Regions from separate parts of the uncultured Planococcus sp. genome, predicted to be linked through region 1. Evidence: riboswitches for the same ligand, from Rfam matches in the RefSeq annotation. Region 1 holds a riboswitch; each other region holds the start of a gene.
What was found. A riboswitch is a leader RNA that binds a small molecule or an ion and turns the genes downstream of it on or off. The one in region 1 is predicted to bind thiamine pyrophosphate.

Region 1 (7,916 bases):
ACTGATTGAAGGTTCCAGTAAAACCATCGCTGCAAAGGGGAATAAACGATGAATTTTCAGCAGAAGCTCGAACAATATGCCGATTTGACGGTCCATGTAGGCTTAAATGTTCAAAAAGGACAGTTTATTGTTATCAATACGACAATTGATACACTTGAATTCACACGAATTGTTGTTAAAAAAGCTTACGAAGCAGGCGCTAAGCGGGTGCAGGTCAATTATGAGGATCCCGTGTTGACGCGGACACATTTTGAACTGGCACCTGATGAAGCTTTTGCGGAATATCCTGAATGGTCCGTCGTCCAGCGCGATGAAGTGATCAATACAGGCGGTTCTTTCTTGTGGATTGATGCAGAAGATCCGGATCTTTTGACGGGAATTCCCGCGAAACGTCTGGCTGATTCGCAAAAATCTGCTGGGAAAGCATTAGAGCGTTATCGACAGGCGGTCGGAACAGACAAAGTGGCTTGGTCGATCGTCGCGATGCCGTCACCAAAATGGGCGCAAAAAGTATTTCCTGACCTACCGGCTGAAAAACAAGTGGATGCCTTATGGCAGGCCATCTTCAAAACGGTTCGCATCGGTGAAGGCGATGCCGTGGAAGCTTGGAAAAACCACATTGCTTTGTTGGAACAGCGCGCTTCCCAGTTGAATGATAAACGATACGTGAAACTGCAATACAGCGCACCTGGTACAGAGCTGACAATCGAACTTCCCGACAAACATATCTGGATGTCAGGCGCTTCAAAAACGCCTCAAGGCAATCCGTTCATCGCCAATATGCCGACAGAGGAAGTTTATACGGTTCCTTTGAAGCATGGAGTGGATGGAACGGTCCGCAATACAAAGCCCCTTGTTTACCAGGGCAATGTCATCGACGGTTTCACACTGACTTTTGAAAAAGGCAAAATTGTTTCTGCCAAAGCGGAAGTAGGGCAAGAACTTCTTGACGAAATGATCAATGCTGATGAAGGTGCGGCTTATTTGGGAGAAGTGGCATTGGTGCCGTACCATTCACCGATTTCCGATTCGAACATCCTGTTCTACAATACTTTGTTTGATGAAAATGCTTCAAACCATTTAGCGATCGGCGATTCTTATCCGACCTGTTATGAAGGGGCACGTGATTTGGAGCGCAATCAATTGGCAGCCATTGGCTTGAATACGTCCATTGTCCATGAAGATTTCATGATCGGCAGTGACGGAATGGATATTGATGGCATCACTGCAGATGGTTCAAAAGAGCCTATCTTCCGAAATGGAAACTGGGCATTCTAAGAGGTGAGTGAAATGAAAAAGTTTTGGATTGCGGCCATGGCCGGACTTTTCCTGTTCAGCGGATCGGCTAATGCGCAGGCAGAGATTAAACTACCAGCAGCTTATGTAGCCATCGGTGATTCGTTGGCAGCTGGGCAGACACCCGAACGCCAAATAGATACGGGCTATGCAGATTTGATTGCCCAAGAGCTGTCACGAAACCAACCTGTCGCATTCTATTCAAAAAACCTGGCATTTCCCGGTTTTACAACGGCTGATGTGTTAGACAGCATCCAAACCGATGAGGCGAAGGAAGTGCTGGCATCGGCCAATCTTATTACCGTATCGGCAGGTGCGAATGATCTGCTGCGTCTGGTACAGAATGATCCTGTACAGGGATCGCTGACGTTCCAGCAGGTGCAGGCGGATTTTGCACTCAATGATGCACGCAAGAACATGGAGCTGATTTTGGCTGAGCTTATGGAGCAATCTCCGGACGCAGCGGTTTATGTAATGGGTTATTATTTTGCCTATCCGCATGTACGTGACAGTCAAAAGAACGGAACGGCCAAACAGCTTGACCGTCTCAATCAAATTCTCCAGGAGTCTGCTGAAAAGGCAGGAGCCGTTTTTGTTTCGGTGGACAAGCCATTTGGTGAAAATGCCGTAGATAAAGTTCCGAATCCAGCCGATGTCCATCCGAATGCAGTCGGCTACCAGGCGATGGCAAATGCGTTCTTCGATGAATACCAGGCAGCTTGGACAGTCGAAGACTTGGAATTGCCACCGCCGAATCCATTGTCTTTCGAGCAGATAATGGAAGCACAGGATCAAGAAGAGCAAGATGGCCAAGACCAAGAGGCTAGTGATTCGGAAGAAACAGCACAGCGCCCTTCCAATCACAGCCCAACCGGTTACTTTGCATTGCGCGAAGCGATGCCTTATATCTAGAAAAGCGGAAGCATCCGGTAAGGCTGAAGCGACTCGAGGGGCTGACTTCCGATTCTCTATAAAACTAAAAAAACGTTCCGGCATATTTTATGCCGGAACGTTTTTTGGTTTAGCGTTTTTTATCACGCGATGTAGATTGTTTGGAAGCTGGTTGTCCAGCTTTTCCTTGTTTTCTTTTATTTAATACTTTACGGATGATCGGGTAAGCGATGGGACCGTATTTTATCGCAGATTTCACTAGTCTTCCAATTGCCATTTAAATCTCTCCATTCATGGGGTTAGTTATTGTTATTTTCCCGAATTTTGCAGAATGCAAACCTATTTAAGCAGATTGGGCATGAGCCAAGAGGATATCCTTGTACGCATGGACGCTTGAAATCGTTACGTATTCAGCATTACCATGCCAATCATCGCCGCTTGGACCGAATTCTATCGCCCCTTCACCGCCGGTCACCGCTGCATAATAACGCGTATCTGCAGCTCCATGCTGACCGAATAAAACAGGTTCCTGATCCGTAGTATCCAGAATCGCCTTTTGCAGGCTTTGGATATAGGGGTTTTCTTTTGTTGTTGTCAGGGCTGGGGTAGATCCTGATGCTCTATAGTCCATATCGAGATCCAAGGTTTCAGCCAAGTCTGCCAATTGGCGAACGATCTCGTCTTTGTCTTGTCCGGGCATAAAGCGGATATCATAAGACATTTCGCACGTTTCAGGAACCACATTGTAACGGTCTCCTGCTTTGATGATCGGCAAATTGACGGAAGGCTGCTCGTAATATTCCGTTGATTCTTTTCTGAAAGGAAGCTCAGAGATTGCCATGTGGAATTTCATCGCAGATTCAATGGCGTTGATGCCTTCCCAAGGACGGCTCCCGTGGGCCGGTTTGCCTTTGAACGTCATATCCATCCGCAGGATACCTTTGGATTGCAGGCCAACTTTCAATCCCGTAGGTTCACCGCAAATGACGAAGTCACCATGGAAGCCTTGTTCGACCAGCCACTTGGAAGTGTTTCGGCCGCCAATCTCTTCGTCAGTTACAATATGCAGCTGCACCGTGCGCTCTAGGCCGGAACTGTCCAGCTCGATAAAGGCCTGCATCATCGCGGCAACTCCGGCTTTCATGTCAGCGGCGCCGCGGCCATAGATGCGGTCCTGCTCTTCGACTGGGACAAACTGTTCTTTATGGCCAGGAACGACGTCGACGTGGCCATTCCAAACGATGGTCTCGGTGCCTTGCCCTTTAGCGGCAGTCAGCATCAGATAACCATTATTGTCATGGACAGTAACGGTTTCTCCTTTGGATTTCAGCCAATCTGCACAAAAAAGAAGAGCTTCATTGGCTCCATCTTTAGTATCGCTTTGAATTTTAATCAGTTCCTTCAACAATTCAATCATATTTTCGGCAAGCCCAGAATCCCGGCTGCCTTCACCACCTTTCAACTATCTTCATCATGTATTTCTTTACCCTATCAGGCCATCTTAAAACAGTCTTGCACAAAATGAAACCCTTGTGTACAATACAGGTGAATGCTAAATATCTGTATACACCACAAGGGGAGCTTTTGCTGAGAGTGAACATTTGTTCTTACCCTTTGAACCTGTAAGTTAACACTTGCGCAGGGATGTGGATGGAAACCGGCCCTTACAACGGCGACAGGCTCTGTCCTGACGCCGTTTTTAATATGGTTTTATTCACGGCCCTTCTGGTGATGTGCATAACACATTAAAGGAGGAAGTCATGAGAAATAAAAAAGTATTGTTAATGATGGAGATTGCCATTTTCGCAGCTCTTGGATTTGTGTTGGATTTCGTTTCTTTCCGGATGCCACAAGGCGGTTCAGTCAGCCTGGTGATGATTCCAATCGTATTGATCGCTTTCAGAAGAGGCGTCGGTGCGGGAGTACTGACTGGATTTCTGGTCGGTCTGCTGCAGATTGTCTCAGGGTTTATCTCTGTGGCGCCCTTGTCTTTCGGATTCGTCGTCATGCAGGTCATATTGGATTATCTTCTCGCCTATGGAGTGGTGGGGCTGGCGGGTGTCATGCGTGGGAAGTATCTGCAGCATGCACATGCCAAGCAGACAGGGAAGATGCTGACGGCTGTAGTTGCCGGTGTATTGCTTGCTTCTGCGCTGCGCTACCTCGTCCATGTCATTACCGGCATCCTGTTCTTCGGCATGTTTGCTGAAGGCAATGTGGTCATCTACTCGGTGGTCTATAATGCAACGTATATGATCCCGGTATTTTTGCTTGCCGCCTTTGTCTGTGCTGCGCTTTTTGCAGCAGCTCCGAGGCTGGTGGATGCTGAAGCTTGAAGTATGGAAGGCTGTCTTCGGGCAGCCTTCTTTTTTATGACGATTTTCCTGGATTTGTTGAAACGGGTCAGGAGCCTCTGATTTAATTTTGTGGTATAATTCTTGAATAGAAAAGCTTGAAAGAAGGGTCATTGATGATAGCAACTAATGAAAAAGATATTGAAATGTTGAAAAAAGCCGGCCAAATGGTGGCTGAAATTCGTGAAGCGATGAAGGCAGCTACTAAAGCTGGAGTCACCACGAAGGAAATTGACGAATTGGGCGGCAAATTGTTCGAAGAGCTTGGCGGTGTTTCCGGACCTAAATCAGAATATGATTTTCCTGGATTCACCTGCATCAGTGTCAATGAAGAAGTGGCACACGGCATTCCGGGTGATCGTGTGATCCAAGACGGCGATATCGTCAATATCGACGTTTCTGGCTCATACGAAGGTTTCTTCTCCGATACCGGCATTTCCTTTGTTGTAGGGGAAGGGCATGCGGACAAGGAAAAAATCTGTGAAGCTGCAGCTTCTGCATTTGATCGCGCGATGACAAAAGTCAAAGCCGGTGCAAAGCTTAACCAAATCGGCAAAGCGGTGGAACGTGAAGCGAAAGAGCAGGGCTTGTTCGTCATCAAGAATTTGACCGGCCATGGCATCGGTAAATCGCTGCATGAAGCTCCACAGCACATCCTGAATTATTACGATGCGTGGGAGACGACCATCCTGAAAGAAGGCATGGTGCTGGCTGTAGAGCCGTTTATCTCGCAAAAGGCCGAGCACATTGTGGAATCAGGCGATGGCTGGACATTCATCACACCGGATCAGTCATTGGTGGCGCAAATCGAGCATACCGTGCTCGTTACAAAAGGTGAGCCGATCCTGCTGACCAAACTGGATAAATAAGAATTGTATAAAAAATCAAGGGATCCGGAGCAAATGCCGGATCCCTTTTGCTTTTTGCTTTATTATCGAAGTCTGGAAAGAAAAAACTGTGGACACCCTTTAGAATCGGGTTGCCCACAGTTTTACTGAACTGCCGGGGCAGTTCTTTTTTTAATTAGCAGAATACCGGTCAAAATGACGCCGCTCAGGAAAAGGGCAGCCGTTGTCACCAGCATTTCATCTGTCCCATGCTTTACGGCAATTCCGATGAACGCCCAAATGAAGACCAAAGCAAAGGGGATGTCCGCATGATGGAAACGGATGTGCAAAGCAAGTGCCGTGGCGACCGTCAGCATAATCACCGTCCATAGCTGGTCACTGAGTCCCCAACCGCTCCAATTATAATAAGTCAGGACAAAACTGATATTGGCGATGGTTGCGACACTGATCCAACCCATATTGACTGAAATCGGCAGCCGTTCAGTAATCTTTCTTTCTGAATTGCTGTATTGCAGATAAAGGGCGATCAATGCCACAAGGTAGCCGAGCATTGCAATGATTGACCAGGCGAAGAATTCATAATGCCACAAAAGCAGCCAGGTGATATTGAAAATGCAGCTTAAGATGAAAAATAAAGCAATCTTGGATGAGGGAGTTTCTCCCTTTCTTAACCGCACCCAGAAAGCGATGATCCAAACAGCCAATAAAATATAGATGATGGACCAAATTGAAAATACGTAACCGGCTGGCGTAAACAAAACCAGAAGCCGATTAGATATTTCTCCGGTGGTCTGATCATTCAGCGGCAAGGTGTTTGCTAAAGTATTCATAACAATTACAGCGATGAAAGCAATTGTCATAAGCAAAATACGAATCATGCGAAATCCCTCCTTCTTTTCAGTATACCTGTCGCTGTTTCAATCAACAATTATCCTTTTCCAAAAAATTCCCTAAAAATGGCGATTAGGTGAAGTGCAGGGTGCCTATGTGGAATATTGTTCCGGTTCAGGAAGGAAAAATGATATACTTATAAGTGTTTTTAGAAAATTAAGTTTACCAGGGGGCCATATCATGACAGTTAACTATCCGGAAGTATGGGATTTGGATACGCTATTTCCAGGGGGCAGCGAATCAAAGGAATTGCGGCTGCATATGAACGAAGCGGTAACGAAGCTTTCTGGATTTGAAGAGTTTGTCCAGAAGTTCGAAGTGCCGGCTGCAAAAGAGGATGCTCCAAAAGTGGCTGAGGTGCTTGAACAAATGAGTCATGTGATGCGGCATTTAAGCCAGTCTGGTGCATTCATCGGCTGTCTGATGGCCCAGAACACTCAGGATAAAAAAGCTGGTGTTTTGGAAAGCGAAGCTTCTTCACTCTCTGCACGTTTCCAAAACTCTTTTCAGAAAATCCAGCAGGATCTATCGAAGACTGAAGAGGGAGTTTGGGCAGAGCTGCTGAACGAAGAGGCTTTGCGCGAATTTACATTTGTCTTGAATGAATGGCGTGAAGAAGCAAAGATGCTGCTTTCTGAAAAAGAGGAAAACCTGATCACTGCGTTAAGCATCGATGGTTATCATAGCTGGAGCCAATTGTACGATATGCTGGTGGGAGAAATCAGCGTGACGGTCACTGTGGACGGCGAGTCGAAAGTGCTGTCGGTTGGACAAGCGAATAACTTAAGCTCCCATAAAGATGCTGCAGTACGTAAGGAATCCTATGAAAAGTTGGAAGAGGCATGGGCAGATAAAGAAGAGTTCTTTGCGAAAACCTTGAACTCTATAGCTGGATTCCGTCTGGAAACCTATAAAAAACGCGGTTGGGATAGCCCGCTGCAGGAACCGCTGCATATCAACCGGATGAAGCAGGAAACATTGGACGCCATGTGGGGGGCAATCAGCAAAAATAAGCAGCCTTTCGTCGACTATTTAAACCAAAAAGGCAAACTGCTCGGGAAAGGCGGATTGGATTGGTATGACGTCGATGCACCGGTGACAGAGAGCACGCAGCAGTTTTCCTATCAGGAAGGAGCTGAATTCATCCTCCAGCAATTCGGTAAATTCGGTCCGGAATTAGAGCAATTCGCCCAGCAGGCATTCGAAAAAGGGTGGATTGAAGCAGAAGACCGTCCGAATAAACGCCCAGGAGGATTTTGCACCGGCTTGCCGTTAAGTGAGGAGTCGCGTATTTTCATGACTTACAGCGGATCGATGTCCAATGTAGCCACGCTGGCACACGAACTGGGGCATGCTTTTCATACCTACGCCCTTCGTCCAGTCCATTCATTGAACCGGTCCTATGCGATGAATGTAGCGGAAACAGCATCTACATTCGCTGAAATGATTGTGGCGGATGCAGCGGTGAAAAATGCGCAGTCCAAAGAAGAGAAGATAGCCTTATTGGAAGATAAAGTTCAGCGCAGCGTCGCGTTCTTTATGAATATCCATTCCCGTTTCCTTTTTGAAACCCGTTTCTATGAAGAACGCAAAAAAGGGGTCGTTCCAGCAAGCCGATTAAATGAATTAATGGAAC
Region 2 (7,916 bases), on a different contig from region 1:
TTTTCGCCAAACTATAGGCCACCGAACCGCCGATGACTCCACCCCCAACTACAATGGCTTCATATGTTCTGTTCATAGAAATCCTCTCCTCATGGCTCCAGATAAAAACTTTCTTTCGCTAAACAGGAACGATAAGATCTTGCAGCCAGCAAAGGATCTTTCGCTTCGAAAATTCCCGACATTACAGCGATCCCTTTCGCTCCTGACCCGATAACATCCCCAGTATTTCCGGGCGTTATGCCACCGATTGCAATGACTGGAATAGAAACTGATTCAGAAACATTTTTCAATAGTTCTAAGCCTTTCGGTATCAGTCCAGTTTTTGATGAGGTCGAATAAATATGACCACATACTACATAATCAGCCCCCTTTTTTTCGGCAAATCGAGCTTCTTCAATCGCATGCACTGAACACCCAATCGTTAAATTTGTGAAATTTCTTTTCACGCAATCTACCGGCAACGAGTGATAAGCCAATTGAACACCTTTTACATTGGAGGCAACGGCAATATCCACTCGGTCGTTTATGATTATTTTTGATAAAGGTACATTTTCATTCACCAACAACTTCACTAATTCCACTACTTCCCTTGCTGTTTTGCTCTTTTCACGTAGATGGATAAAATCAACTTCATGATGAATCCGGCTGATGATTTCTGCCAGTTGTTGGGGGGGTTGCTTATCAGTTGAGATAATATGCAGCTCGCCATCTCTCATAAATTCCCTCCTTCTATCGACTTTCGGAAAGTTAAAACAAATGAGTTCAATAACAAAATAAAAAAACCACTCCAGCGATGGAGTGGTTTTGGGTATATCTTCAGAAAAAATGGACATACATTAACCACTTCCCTACGCTAGTTTCAACTAGATCAGGTTCAAAGGGTCCGGATTTCTCCATCTCAGTCTCATAAGACTCCCCTAGTGTTTTTATATTCAGTTATTTTGAAAGTGCTAAAATCTAAAGTAAGCTTAACATCAACATCGCCATTAATCCAGTTTATCTTGCATTCAATCTTCTAAATATTCAGCGATAAAAAAAGAACTGAATATATCTATATCACACTTTCTATCTCTATCTATTTAGTCCTGACAGGCGTTGAAGCAAGTTTTTTATACCCGCACAACAACAACAACATACAAGCGACGGTTGCAGCTGAAAAAGTACCAAAATAGATGATAGGGGAAACAGCGTATCCGAAAGCTGCAGTACTTTGCAGATTTTCTGCATTTTCCCAGGCTTTTGGAATATTGGGTCTGTAGGTGATGGTTTTTACATAGCCCACGGAAAATACTGCCGCAAAGTAAAGAAGATGGACAATTACGGCCCCAAGCAAAGCCAGCCAAATAGTTTTCATTCCCAACTTCCTTTCTTTTATTCCATAATTTAGTATATCAACTACTTTAAGCCATGTACATAAAAAACCGCGAATTTTCAGCTTTCAAATTTGCAGACAGTAAAATAGCCCTGTTTTTTAAACAAGACCATTTCGTCATACTCCTCTTAAGAAATGAACCTTTATCCTTCTTTATGTTAAACGACGATTAACTAAAGCAAAGACCTCATGTTCGTTGGTTTCTGTCAGTGCCATTGGATTTATCGGCACTGTTTTGCTTATTCATTTTCAACGGAATAAAATAATGGGCAATGCCTTCCCACTGGAGTTCATTGGATAAAATATCGAAACTGGAACGGAAGAAATCTTGTATAGCATTACTGGGATCCTCAAAACTGACTGCACTCTCCAAATCAAGGAAGTATTCGCTCAGTTTTTTATCGTAATATGCCGATTCGGGTTTCAGGTTGGGATGATTTAAATCTTTATAGATGAATGGATAGGGCAATACAAAAAATGTTGGGACATTGACTTTGTCGTCTCCCAACCAAAATCCATATTCGATCATCTGTTCATCAAAAGCCGCCTTTTCAATGATTTTGTCTTCCGGAAATGGTTCCATTTTATCTTTGATAATCAATAAAGACACATCAAAGGTGCCCCAAAACAATTGCGGTTTCATTTTCCGGCATCTGAGCGGACCTGCAAATCTCAATTGTTCTCGCAACGCGAAATGGAATAGCTGCAATCCCCTCATCGCATCCTTGTGATTAAATGTCAGAGGACTACTGTCTTCATTCAGGTTCTTTTTATAGGCCATTTCCTGCGGTTTTGGATTAATAAGGACATCAATGCCACCAGCATTAAGAGCTTCCATTATTTCTTCAAAATAATCCTTTATGGATTTGGAGGATTTCAATTCCAAAGATTGAACGTTGCCATCCACATTGAAAAGGATTTGGCTGTTCCTGATATCCAGATCGAGTTGAAAAACAGCTTTCTTATGGAACAATAAACCGGTTGAAAAGCCATCAGGAGTGACATTCAGCCCGACATGCGCCCATTGTGGTTCCTGCTGGGCAGTTTCCAGTTTTATTTTCCCCAGAATCTGTGAAATCAAATGCAGCGTGAATTTGGTGTCTGCCCATTCGGTATGTCTGATAATATCAACCTTCATTTCTCTCGCCTCCGGGATTCGTATTAGTAGTTACTATACCAACTAGGGCCCAAGGAGAAACTCTTACTAGATGGATTTCCCCATTTATGCAGCAAGTTAGACAGAAATCGATCAGGAGAAAATGATTGAGAAAAACAGTAAACAAGTCAGAACATAACAACAACTTATCGATATCCATTACAGATTCGATTTTACTTATCTTTCTTTTAGCGATATGCTTTTACCTAATTAAAAAGATGCACCAGAATTTTTGAAAAATCCCATAAAACGAAGGAGTGTTTAGTAAAATGGCAAATCAATCACTTATCGAACAATACAAATCCATTCCCACTACCGCTATTTCCGATGCAATGGAAGGGTTGAATAATCTGGATTCGTCCATCAAGCCATTGAAGGATACCTATAAAATCAGTGGGAAAGCACTTACTGTGAAAATGCCCATAGGAGACAATTACAGTGTTATGAAGGCGCTCGATGCAGCCGAGCCTGGAGATATTATTGTCATTGATGCAAAAGGAGACCTGTCGCGCGCCGTCGCAGGCGATTTCGTGATCGGCATGGCCAAAACCCTAGGAATCGCTGGCTTTGTGGTCGATGGTGCCATTCGGGACTTGGAAGCATGCAAAGCGCTTGATTTCCCGATTTTCTGCAAAGGCACAACGATGGCCGCCGGCAATAAGGCTGGCCAAGGCGAAATAAACACGGCGATTTCCTGTGGAGGCGTTTCAGTTCAGTCCGGGGATATCATTGTCGGAGACTGCGATGGCGTTACTGTTATCCCACAGGAAAGCGCACAAAAAGTATTGGCCGGCTCACTTGAGAAAATTGAAAAAGATGAACAGCGCGCTGCCTCGGTTTCTGAGGATGTTGCAGCCATTAAAGAGCACTTGAAAAAGCAACTTGCAAAATCGGCGAAAGCTTAACTTGAAATGATAGAGTCTATTTTTTGCAGAATGAAAAGAGCTATTCTCCCAAAACCTTTTGACTATAGGCAAATACCATCCTTTGAAGGGTTAAGCGAGAGTACATAACGGGTATAGCATATCCAAGACATCAATAAATTTAGAGGAGGAAATCATCATGGATCCAACATTATGGCTGTACATAGCGCTCGGAATTTTCGTTCTGGGCCTGATTATCGCAATCGTCGGAGTGGTTATGCTGATATCAGGAATCAAAGAACCGGTGAAAGAGATCAAAGGCTCAGCAAACAACCTGAAAGAGCGTGTTGACAAGCTCAATTTGGAAGCGACTGCCCTTTCGCATACCGCAAATGAATTAAAAGAAGATGTCCAAATGAAATCTGAAAAAGTCAGCATGTTCGTTGATGCTGCGAAAGGCACCCTGAATTCGGTTGTCGATCTGAATGCAACAGTCCGGTCGATCACTAACGATATTTCAACACGAGTGGATCATGACAAGCGGAACATTGCTGAGGTTAATCAATATAGCAATACGGCAATCGGCTTTGTCGAGCTTGTGAAAAACCGAAAATCTTCCAAAGCCAGCAACACCACTTATACACCAACAGCTATACCTGATGTCAAAGAGTATTAAAAACATCAAAACAGCACCCCGTTGTTCGGTTAATCCGACAATAGGGTGCTGTTTTGATTTGTAGTACATCCTTTTCACCAAGAAAAAAAGAAAAGGCAATCAATGCAATGAAGGGTTTTCCGTCCTGTTGTGCAATGATAGAAGTACAGCATCAACTGAAGCGCAACATCAATACTCGTGATTAGGTTATGCCTTTGTTAATAAAAATAGGACAAGGAGGAGATTCAATGTGAAAAAAGGATGGATCTCGATTGTTGGAGGATTATTGATAGGGCTGGCAATTTCTTACGTGGTACTCGATTATAATGGTTGGACTTTGATAACTATAGGCAGTAACGGCGAAAACACAAGATCGATCAACGAACTTGATTTTGATTTGATGACCAATGCTTTCGGCATCGTGCTCATCTGTGCAGCTGTAATTTACGGAGCTCTCACTGTCATCAGTAAAAAGAAACAAGCGGACAAGTAAAGAGCTATTTCAATCAACAGGGATCCGTCCTCCCCATTGATCAAAAACTCGGATTTCTATTATTCTATTGAGTTTTTCGAATACGCAGTCGTTTTATACATCACCATTGCACAGAAATAGAAAACAGGTGTAGGAAATTTAATATCAATAATTTCCAGAGTAGTATCTTCTAGAAATTCGTTGACCTTTTTATCCATCCCTTTCTCACTCCAGCCATAAAATGTTTTAACTCTCAAACTATCCCTCTCCTTTACAGTATATGTCTTATAGAATATACGGACGAAGCACCTTCAGGTTTCAGAAAACGAGGAAATCAAAGGTTCAGTATTGTTGAAATGATAAGATAAGCGAGTATTCCCGAAATGAAATTAACAATATATTTCATTTTTCTTCCTATCAGAATCCCCTCCTCTTTTCATCCGAATACCCTCAACGGCGTTTTTTATTCACGTTTATCATATTAATCGCGCCCAACTGAAGGCAGGAGTTTGCCCATCACGCAGCGAAGTACTTTCTATCACCTAACCTGACAGGAGGAAATACTATGGACTTAACATACCGGCATCTCCTTGTAGCAATCGACGGTTCAGAAGAGGCGGGATTGGCCTTCAATAAGTCGATTGGCATTGCCAAACGAAACAATGCCGTGTTGAACTTGATTTATGTCGTGGATCCCCGCACCTATACCGCCATTAAAGTGCACGGACCCAATGATGACCAGGAATCCTTTAAGTTCGGCAAGGATCTTCTCGAGAGATACCAGACGGAAGCACTGGCCGCAGGCGTGGAAAATGTAAATGCCATCGTCACTCCTGGTTCCCCCAAAAAGGTCATTGCACGTGACTTCGCCAACAAAGTTGAAGCGGACTTGATCGTATGCGGCGCCTCTGGAATGGATGCCATGGAACGTTTTATGTTGGGTAGTGTGTCCCAACATATTGTCCGCCGGAGCCCCTGTGATGTCTTAGTGGTCCGTATCCCGGACCCTGAAGAAGTAAAAGCACAAGTTTAACAGATGGCCGCTATCAACTCGATATATAGGAAGGACATCCTTGAAAATGCTATAGTGTACAAAAAGATACCACTGGAGGAGAAGAGTTATGGATGCCGATGTACAACCCGAACTGTGTCGAGTGGATGATGCTTTAGATATCATTGTGGGAAAATGGAAACCCATCATTCTATTGTATTTGATGCAAAACGACACCATGAGATTCAGCGAATTGAAACGCAGTATTCCTGCAATTACACAGAAAATGCTTACGAAGCATTTACGGGAACTTGAAGATGAGGATATTGTAAATCGAGTCGTCTACCCCCAAGTTCCACCGAAAGTCGAATATTCCATCACGGAATATGGACGTACCTTGGAAGACATTTTAGGTGCGATGCATGAATGGGGAACCAAACATAGTGCACGCGAAAAACAAAATACGAAAAGTGAGATGAGTGGTTAAGCTCATCTCTTTTTTGTACTTTAAAACTATTGCTCTCTTCCTTACTGCGCAGCCCCAAAAGATGATGCTTGGTTTTCTTTTCTATCAATAATTTTTAATAAAACTAGTGATAGAGTATTGCATTTATAATATTCCTAATATTTTCTAATTTTTATTATAAACCCCTATCTTGCTCTGACTCAATCCTATAAACTAGTAAGACATGGGAATTACTGTCTTTTTAACGATATATAAAATTTTTTTCAAATTTCATTTCAGATCAATTCAAAAACAAAGCAAATCAATCAAGAAAACAATTGGGATTTGTCTACCTGCCTACCGTTATTCAACATGCTCTTAGTTGCAGGACTGGCCTATATGAAATCTGCTGAAAAAATAGTAAACTTCCTTTGCAACGAAAATGAATTTCATTCCTACCACACTTGCCGATAAACGCAGGATTCTTAAAAATAAAAATTCTGATTACCGAAAGGAGATTGATGATGATGAAGGATATCACAAAAAAAGGCGGAGAAGATATTTTAACGTCCACCCCTCTTTTTGATTTAATTAAAGATCCCATTTTCTTGATGGAGGAAGCTCACGACTCTTATCGATATATTTACGTAAATCCATCAGCCTTATCCATCATGCCTTCCCAAAATATTATCGGATGCCTGATCGAAGAGATATTCCCTAAGGAATTAAGCGACCGGTTAATCCAACATTATAAAAAAGCAAAAGCTGCTCAAAAACCCATCGAGTTTATTGAGAAAATAGAAACCGGGTTTGGCGAATTCATCGGAGAAACCATGCTTAATCCGATTGAAGCAGAAAATGGCCAATCTCAATACATATTAGCTGTCGTAAGAGACGTCACCGAAAGAGAATATAAAAACAAGGACCTCCAAAAGACAAAAAGAGCAATCGAAATCGAACGAAAAAGATTAAATTCCTTGGTAGAAAACAATGGGAATGCTGTGTTTGAATTTGACCAGCAAAAAAATTTCATCAGCATCAATAAAATGGTCACTGAAGTAAGGGGATTCACTGAAGAAGAATTGCTTGGCCAATCGATAGTTTCCTTAATTATTGAAACCGATTTGAAGGATACCATAGCGCATTTTGAAGAGGCGCTAAAAGGGCGTTCTGTGGAATTTGAGACGACTATCTATACTAAAAACAAGCAGATGGCCACTTTCCAAGTAAATACGGTTCCCATCATCGACGAAGACATAGTCCTCGGAATCTATGCCATCGCAAAAGAAATTACTGTGCAGAAAAATACGGAACGTCTTTTGCGTGAAAATGAACAACGATATAAGTCCTTGTTCGATAATCATCCACATGGAATTTTCACATTCGACCGCACCGGCAATCTGAATAGCATCAATGCCGGAACAGAAACCATTACGGGTTACTCCTTGAAAGAACTTCAGGCAAATGCATTTATAGCTGTCGTCATGCCTGAAGAAACAGATAAAGTTCGCCACCACTTTTTCGAATCGATCCATAATAAAAGGCCGGAGCGCTATGAAATGGGCTTCCATAAAAAAGATGGTGATCTAATTGATTTGCAGGTTCTGAATATCCCCATCATAGTAGACGGGGAATTGCTTGGAATCCATGGCATCGTGACCGATATCACCGAAAAAAAGCGTGCCCAAAAAGCCTTATTGGAAGCGAAAGAAGAACTTGAAGTCTTTTGGAAAAGTTCTACAGATCCGATTTTTTACATTGATACAAAAGGAGATATCCTCAAAGTCAATCCAGCCTTTGAAGAAACATTTGAATTTACAGAAGAAGAAATGATCAGAGGAGAAGCTACAATTATTCCACCGCATATGACGTCGGACCAAGACAATATCGTGGAAAGGATTTTAGCTGGAGAAACCGTCAAATTTCATGATACAGTGCGGATAAACAAATCAGGTAAACCGC
Region 3 (7,916 bases), on a different contig from region 1:
ATGGCGGTCTTTGCCATTGCTGGTCAGGCTGAAGCGACTCGAGGGGCTGGCTGCTGGAGTCTGGACAAGGAAAAGCGGAAGCAGCCGTTAAGCCCCGACAAGCGCTGGAAGCCTGACTGGTAATGGCGTTCTGTGCCATTGCTGGTCAGGCTGAAGCGACTCGAGGGGCTGGCTGCTGGAGTCTGGACATTGAAAAGCGGAAACGGCCGCTCAGCTCCGAAAGGCATAAGACGATCTGGCGAAGCGGCGTCCTTTGCCGCACAGCCAGAGTGGCTTATGACCCGAGGAGTTGGCCGTTGGAGCTGGACAAAAAGAAAAGCAGAAGCAGCCATCTAGCCCCGACAAGCGGAAACGGCCGCTCAGCTCCGACAGGCACGAGGTGGCTCAAAGTGCTGCAGGAGAGCAATAGAGTTTAGACGATTTGGTTAAGCACCCTAATCAACCCCAAATAAAAAGGTGTCCGCCAATCCATCTGGCGGACACCTTTTTGGGTATTAATTTTTATTTTTATCTTCAGCCTTTACAGTTACGCTTCCGGTGCTGTCTTTTTGGACAGATGCATCGCCAAGTTCAACAACTTCGATGCCGCCTTTTTCTTTATCGGCTTCCTTGTCGGCTTTTTTGATTTCTTTTTCTACTGCTTTTTCGGCTTTTTCATGTTCTTTTTCAGCCTTTTCTTGCTCTTTTGCTTCTTTTTGGACGACTTTTTCTTGTTTCTTCAACTCTTTTTCTTCCTGTTTTTCAACACGTTTTGCTTTAAGCTCATCAGCTTTACCTTTAGCTTTTTCAGTAATGCCGCTCGTCTTATCTTTTAGTTGATTGGCTTTTTCTTTCACTTGATCCATTGCGCCGCCTGAACTTTCATCGTTCTCGTCCTTAGAGCTGGCCGCCTTTTCTTTAACGATTTCCTGAAGTTCCTTACCGCTCTTTGGAGCGAACAATAGGCCAGCTGCTGCACCGATAACTGCACCGGTTGCTGCACCAGCTAAGAAACCGCCGCCTCCGCCGCTTTCTTTACGTTCAGCTTCTGTTGGCTGTGGCGCTTGGATTTTACCGCCGCGCACAAGGCGCTCTTCCACTTCTTCTACGATTTCGTAAAGCGTACGGCCTTTTGCTTCAACCAATGACACGCTCATGTGATAGTCAGCTAAATCTTCCTGATCTCTCACAACGATGACATCATAATCGGTTGAATCCGATTTATCTTCCAGCATCTCTGCTTGGTAACCTTTTTTCTCTAATGCTTCACGTACTGACGTAAATGGATGTTCGACTGCAATTTTCACCATGTTCTGTCCACTCCCTTTTCAAAAGTCTATATTTCACTGTTTCCCCTCAATTGCGAAATTATAAACTTCTTTCTAAAAATTCGATATTCTACTGCCAGATTTTTATTCTGTCCGTATTCATCAAGCGAGCAGCCAGAACAATGCCCAATATAGCACCGCTCAAGCTGGAAATGAAGAATGGGGGAATAAAAAATAATGCCCCAAATTCCGTACCCAGCAAAAGCTTGGCATAAGGTACGGCAACCAGGGAAGCGATTATTCCCGTACCCACTACTTCCCCTAAAGCAGCAATCCAGATTTTTCCGAACCTTGCATACATGAGTCCAGCCAGCAAAGCCCCGATCATTCCTCCAGGAAAAGCCAATAGAGATCCGGTCCCTGTCAAAATTCTGACGACACCCGTCAAAAAAGCGATCACTACCGCCGGACCTGGCCCAAAAAGAACGGCTGCGATAACATTGATGGCATGCTGGATTGGATATGCACGCGCGATTCCAGCAGGAAAATAAACAAAAGCAGAACCAGCCACTCCGATAGCGACGAACATCGCCATCAAGATGAGTTTTCTTGTCTTCATTTCCCTGCACCTTCTTTACAGGAAGCCTGGAAGGCAGCAATTTGTGCTGCAATATTTCCTGCTTCCGCTATAGCGGATATCACGGCAATCCCTGAAACACCGGATTGCCATACGTGTTTGGCATTATCGGGTGTGATTCCGCCGATCCCTACAATCGGCAAGTCAGGAAATTCATTTTTGACGAGTAGAATTTCTTTGACGCCGGCAGGTTTTTTCGCATCCGCCTTGGAGGTCGTCCCGAAGATCGGACCCATTCCGATATAATCCGCTCCGTCCTTCACAGCCGTTTGCGCTTCTTTCAGGGAGTGGACGGAAACGCCCAGAAGTTTTTCCTTGCCGATCATTTTACGGGTCTGTCCGGCAGCCAGATCTTCCTGCCCGATGTGCACCCCATCCGCTCCAATTTGGCATGCCAGTTCGACCAAGTCGTTGATGATGAATGGAACACCATATTCGCCGCATAGTTGTTGGCATTGTTCAGCGAATTCAACCAATGTTGCACCAGTCAAAGCTCCCTTCCCTTTTTCTCTCAACTGAAAATGGGTGATGCCGCCTTTCAATGCCGTCTCCAATACTTCCAACGGATTTCTTTTCCCCGAATTTCGGGATCCCATTATAAAATAGATGGCCGGTTTATCGGAAAACTTCAATGTTTGCCACCCCCCTATTTTTTTCAAGTCTTGCCTTATACGCTGCATGATTGGTTGGTCCATGTCCCGAACCGATATTCAACGGTTCACCGAGGGCAGCTTGGATAAATTGCTTTGCCATGTGGACAGCGTCCTGCAGTTCCTGTCCTCTGGCCAACTGTGCAGTCACTGCCGCTGCAAAGGTACAGCCGGTGCCATGTGTCTGATCAGTCTCAATCCGGGTTGAGCGGTACAGCACGGATTCTCCGTTATTCTGCAACAAGTAATCCTCTGCATATTGGGGATCGCTCCCATGTCCGCCTTTGATGACGACTGCCTCTGCTCCCAGCGACAAAATCTTTTCAGCAGCCTGCTGGCGGCTGAAGGGATCTGTGATTGCGATGCCTGTCAGCGCTTCCGCCTCCGGAATGTTCGGCGTTACCAGCAAAGCCAATGGCAGCAAGTGGACTTTAAGCGCTTCCACCGCCTCCCGCTGCAATAGATCGGCACCGCCCTTCGCAATCATCACCGGGTCTACTATCAGCTTTCCCCACCCATACTCTCGAACGGCCGCAGCAGTTTCTTTAATGATTTCCGGATTGAACAGCATGCCTGTTTTTACAGCCGCAATCTCAAAATCGCTGCCTACTGCCTCTAATTGCGCTTGTACAGCTTGAGACGACATTGGGTAGATGCCCGTAACTCCCGTCGTATTCTGAGCCGTCACGGCAGTTATTACCGATGTACCGTAGACGCCTAGCTCCTGAAATGTTTTCAGGTCAGCCTGGATGCCGGCGCCTCCTCCAGAATCCGATCCGGCTATCGTCAAAGTTTGTGGTATTTTACTCATAGCATTTCCTCCTGTAAATAGACATATTCTTTCACATCACTGTCCGTCAGCCTGGCAAGTTGATTAATGAAAGCGATTTGAAAATCACCTGGAAGAACTGCAGACTTCGCAGCCTCCTGTCCAGCAATCGCATAAAAGCGCAGCACATGGCCGACAGTCTTTAAAGGATCTTCTGGCTGGACTGCCAAGGCTGCAGCCACAATACTGCTGAGCAAGCAGCCTGTTCCCGTAATCGAAGCCATGATCGGATCACCAAAAGGAATTTCCGTTACACTTTTTCCGTCTGTGACAATATCCATTTTTCCAGTGACTGCGACTACCAACCCTAATTCCGGAGCAGTAGAGACGGCAAGCTCCCTGACGTCCAGGAGCCCTTCTCCGGCGTCAACACCTTTTGACTGCCACCGTTTCCCAGCTACAGCTGCAAGCTCTCCTGCGTTGCACCGAAGGACGCTGACGTCAACTGTGTCCAGAATTTCGCGGACCGCCTTCTTCCTGAAATTACTCGCCCCTGCTCCCACAGGATCCAGGACCACAGGTATTCCTATCCGATTGGCCGACTCTCCGGCAATCAACATACTTTTCAATGATTCCGCGTGTAAAGTTCCGATATTCAATGACAGTGCCTGCGACAATGCCGCAAGTTCCGCTGCTTCTTCAGGCGCTTCTCCCATGATCGGAGATGCACCGATCGCCAGCAGCCCATTGGCTTGAAAATTAGAAACGACATGATTGGTGATGCAATGGACAAGCGGATTTTCACTTCTTATCTGCTGAAGCATATTAGACACCTACTTTATCGACGGAATCTACAGACCAGGATTCTTTTCTCCAAGCCTGATCCCAAAAATTCCATTCATAATAGCTGCTCTTCCGGAAACGGTTTTTCAACTCCTGCCGGCGTGCTTCCGGCAGCCCTTCCGCCAGCCTGTCCATACGGGCAATCTGTTCGTTGACCAGTGCCCCAAACTCATCGGATCCATAAGTTGCGATCCACCGGTTGTAGATTGGATGATCGGGTTCCGCATTTTTCAAGCGCTCCCCAATTTCGTAATAAAGCCAATAGCAAGGCAAAATGGAAGCCAGCACATCCGCTAAATCGCCTTCGGATGAGCGGTACATATGCGATACATAGGCGTAAGCGGTCGGAGAAGGTTCAAACACAGCCCACTCTTCTTCAGTGACTTCGAGAATTTCCATGAACGATTCATGCAGCGCCAGTTCAGCACTGCAGGTATGTGCGGAATGGATGGCAAAACGCTGGGTGGTTTCCAGATCTGTGGCTTTGGCTGCGCCAATAGCCTGTACTTTCGCAAAATGAGTCAAATAATAAGCGTCCTGCATTACGTAAAAGCGAAATCTATCAATCGGCAAAGTCCCGTCTTCGATCCCTTTCACAAACGGGTGATCAAAACTTGCTTGCCACAGGTTGTCGCATTCTTTTCTTACTTCTCTACAAAATGTCATTTCTCCATCTCCTTTTTTCCACAAAACAAAAAACGCCGCTTCCCAGTAAAGGGAAGCGGCGTTTGCAGTCGATAATGGAAATAGCAGACGGTCGCCACTTCCCTCCGCTGGTATGATCCAGATCAGGTTCAAAGGGTCCAGGCTTATGCCCGTCTCAGCCGATATCCGGCTCCCCTAGTGGTGTTTTTTATTTGTGTTTTCGAAATCACTATATCATAGTTTCAGAAAATTCTACAGCTTTTATGCGTTTTCCTGTTTCGTCGTCAAAAAAGTGGACATGGCTCATATCAAAAGCAAGCGTCGCCGTATCGCCAGCTTCAATTGTTGTAGAAGCATCAATGCGTGCGATAAATTCCTGATCCGCATATACCGCATACAGGATTGTTTCAGCCCCTGTCAATTCGGAAACTGTAATGGTCGCTTCGAATTCACTCGCTGGGATACCCGACAGATCTTCGTTATTGACATGAATGTGTTCCGGCCGGATGCCTAAAATCACCGCCTTGCCATCATACCCTTCATTTCTCAGCATCGTCATTACAGATGAGGGTATATCAATCACTTTATCCCCCATCAAATAGGTTCCTTCATCAATTCTTCCTTCAAAAAAGTTCATGGCAGGAGAACCGATAAAGCTGCCGACAAACCGATTTTCCGGAAAATCATATACTTCTTTCGGAGAGCCGACCTGTTGGATCAACCCATCCTTCATAACCACGATCCGGCTGGCCATCGTCATGGCTTCCGTCTGGTCATGCGTTACATAAATAGTAGTGGTTTTCAGCCGTCTATGCAGTTTGGCGATCTCCGCGCGCATTTGGACCCGCAGTTTGGCATCCAGGTTGGACAGCGGCTCGTCCATCAGGAAGACTTTGGCGTCACGAACTATGGCGCGGCCAAGAGCTACACGCTGGCGCTGCCCGCCAGACAGCGCTTTCGGTTTTCTGTCCAAAAAATCTTCCAGGCCAAGAATCGCCGCAGCTTCATCAACACGACGCTTGATTTCCGCCTTTTTGAACTTCCGGAGCTTCAGTCCAAACGCCATGTTTTCATAAACCGACATATGCGGATACAATGCGTAGTTCTGGAAGACCATCGCAATGTCTCGTTCCTTAGGCTCTACCTCGTTCATCCGTTTGCCATCTATATGAAACTCACCTTCCGTTATTTCCTCCAAGCCGGCAATCATTCGAAGAGTGGTTGATTTGCCGCATCCTGAAGGCCCGACAAAGACGATGAATTCCTCATCTTTAATGTGGAGCGTGAAATTCGATACGGCGAGAGCGCCTTTGTCATACCTTTTTCCCAGATTATTAATTTCAATCTCTGCCATTTCGCATTCTCCTTTCCCGCTATTTTATTCTTAATTATAGTCAATTGTCGGTAAATTACAAATACATGTTGGAATTTCGAATAGAAGTGATGTATACTCCTTATTATCAAGATAATAGAATATTTAGTTAATAATTAATAAGTGAAATGGACTTCATTTAACTATGTTTCGTCGGCTCACGAGAATCACTTCGCAAGTCGAAGTTTTTCAGAATTTGTATCTTATTTTACAAAAAGGAGTGTCATCCAATGAAAAACATACGATTTTCCGTGCTTCTTCTGACAATCATGACTCTGATGCTAAGTGGCTGCGCCGGCTTCCAAACCAGTAACAATGAAGAAGCCAATGTAAACGACGAGGGCAAAACAGTCGTCGATTTCTGGTCTTTCTGGGGTTCTGAGCTCAGACGTCCCATCATTGACAAAATCGTTGCTGACTTCAATGAATCCCAGGATGAAATCGAAGTCAGACATACCTACAGTCCTTGGGGAGACATTTGGACAAAAGAGCTGGCTGCCATTGCAGCGGGCAATCCTCCTGATGTCGTGATCAATGATATCAATGCAACTGCAATACGTGGCAAAGAAAATCAGGCAATGAACCTTTCTGAATTCACTGATGGGGATTTCTCCGAAAAATTCTATCCTGAACTTTGGGAAGCGACACTTTATGAAGGCGATTCTTACGGCATTCCCTTCAATACCGATACACGCGTCCTTTTTTATAACAAAGACGCCTTTGAAGAAGTTGGTCTCGATCCCGAAGATCCGCCTGAAACATGGGCTGAATTGGAAGAATACGCAACTAAGTTGGATGTGAAGGAAAATGGTGAGTATGACCGCCTTGGCTTCTATCCTCTTTGGGGAGTAGGCTACGATGTCTGGCTGTTGAATGCCAATGGCCAAAACTACTTCGGCGAAGACAACAATACAGATACAGTCAATATCAATACAGAAAGAAATGTTGAAGTTTTGAATTGGCTGAAATCATGGAGAGATAGAATCGGGGAAAATACAGTCAATTCATTCCAGGCGCAAATCGACAGTCAGCAGGGAAACCCTTTCTTCAGCGGTGATTTGGCTATGATTGTGCAACAGCCCACATTCTATCAGCAAATCAGCGAGTATGCGGAAGACTTGAATTTCGGTGCGGTGCAGCTTCCTGAATACGAACCTGGCAGCGGCCACACGAGTTGGGGCGGCGGCTTCGTAGCTGAAATCCCTGAAGGCTCAAGCGATCCGGAAGCGGCGTGGGAGTTTATTGAATATCTGACAGATAAAGAAGCACAGACGTACTGGGCAGTGGAGAACTTCGATAATGTAGCCAATATCGAAGCAGCAGAAGCAGCTACAGAATCCGATGAGTTGACGGAAGAAGGCCAGATGGTCTATCAGATTGCGGTTGAAAGCATGGAAGATACTTTGTTTACACCGGCTCCCGTGGAAGCACCAGGGTTCTACAATTACATCAATCCGCAAGTCGATGAATTCTTCCTCGGTCAAAAGACCGCCGAAGAAGCACTTGCACAAGCGGAAGAGGATGTAAAAAATTTAATCGAGGAAAACCAGTGAGCTAGGAGGAAATCCTATGGGAAAAAGAAAATTGACCATGAGGCGTAAGGAAGGCATATACGGCTATATTTTCATTTTGCCGTTTATTGTCGGATTCTTCGCTTTCACTGCCGGGCCTTTACTGTTTTCTTTAGCAGGAAGCTTCACAGATTATAATATTACATCACAGATGAATTTCACCGGAGTGGAAAACTACCAAT

Region 2: linked by a shared signal. The riboswitch ahead of tenI (thiazole tautomerase TenI) and the one ahead of thiT (energy-coupled thiamine transporter ThiT) in region 1 are both predicted to bind thiamine pyrophosphate.
Region 3: linked by a shared signal. The riboswitch ahead of tenA (thiaminase II) and the one ahead of thiT (energy-coupled thiamine transporter ThiT) in region 1 are both predicted to bind thiamine pyrophosphate.

What each region holds. Positions count from the first base shown of each region.
Region 1 covers NZ_CANMXD010000014.1:22,391-30,306, reverse strand. The annotation lists gene Q0785_RS18060 (DEAD/DEAH box helicase) at 1-52, shown strand, start outside; gene Q0785_RS18055 (aminopeptidase) at 49-1,278, shown strand; gene Q0785_RS18050 (SGNH/GDSL hydrolase family protein) at 1,291-2,208, shown strand; gene Q0785_RS18045 (hypothetical protein) at 2,318-2,464, opposite strand; gene Q0785_RS18040 (M20/M25/M40 family metallo-hydrolase) at 2,531-3,604, opposite strand; TPP riboswitch at 3,752-3,849, shown strand; gene thiT (energy-coupled thiamine transporter ThiT) at 3,948-4,523, shown strand; gene map (type I methionyl aminopeptidase) at 4,658-5,410, shown strand; gene Q0785_RS18025 (TspO/MBR family protein) at 5,533-6,267, opposite strand; gene Q0785_RS18020 (M3 family oligoendopeptidase) at 6,461-7,916, shown strand, end outside.
Region 2 covers NZ_CANMXD010000005.1:175,586-183,501, forward strand. The annotation lists gene thiO (glycine oxidase ThiO) at 1-76, opposite strand, end outside; gene tenI (thiazole tautomerase TenI) at 90-716, opposite strand; TPP riboswitch at 829-929, opposite strand; gene Q0785_RS09455 (hypothetical protein) at 1,076-1,354, opposite strand; gene Q0785_RS09460 (DUF5996 family protein) at 1,560-2,510, opposite strand; gene Q0785_RS09465 (RraA family protein) at 2,798-3,433, shown strand; gene Q0785_RS09470 (DUF948 domain-containing protein) at 3,591-4,067, shown strand; gene Q0785_RS09475 (hypothetical protein) at 4,297-4,539, shown strand; gene Q0785_RS09480 (hypothetical protein) at 4,599-4,775, opposite strand; gene Q0785_RS09485 (universal stress protein) at 5,084-5,551, shown strand; gene Q0785_RS09490 (helix-turn-helix domain-containing protein) at 5,640-5,996, shown strand; gene Q0785_RS09495 (PAS domain S-box protein) at 6,479-7,916, shown strand, end outside.
Region 3 covers NZ_CANMXD010000017.1:41,045-48,960, forward strand. The annotation lists gene Q0785_RS19235 (YkuS family protein) at 495-1,289, opposite strand; gene thiW (energy coupling factor transporter S component ThiW) at 1,378-1,866, opposite strand; gene thiE (thiamine phosphate synthase) at 1,863-2,516, opposite strand; gene thiD (bifunctional hydroxymethylpyrimidine kinase/phosphomethylpyrimidine kinase) at 2,500-3,345, opposite strand; gene thiM (hydroxyethylthiazole kinase) at 3,342-4,127, opposite strand; gene tenA (thiaminase II) at 4,129-4,812, opposite strand; TPP riboswitch at 4,895-4,998, opposite strand; gene ugpC (sn-glycerol-3-phosphate ABC transporter ATP-binding protein UgpC) at 5,021-6,145, opposite strand; gene Q0785_RS19270 (ABC transporter substrate-binding protein) at 6,394-7,716, shown strand; gene Q0785_RS19275 (sugar ABC transporter permease) at 7,733-7,916, shown strand, end outside.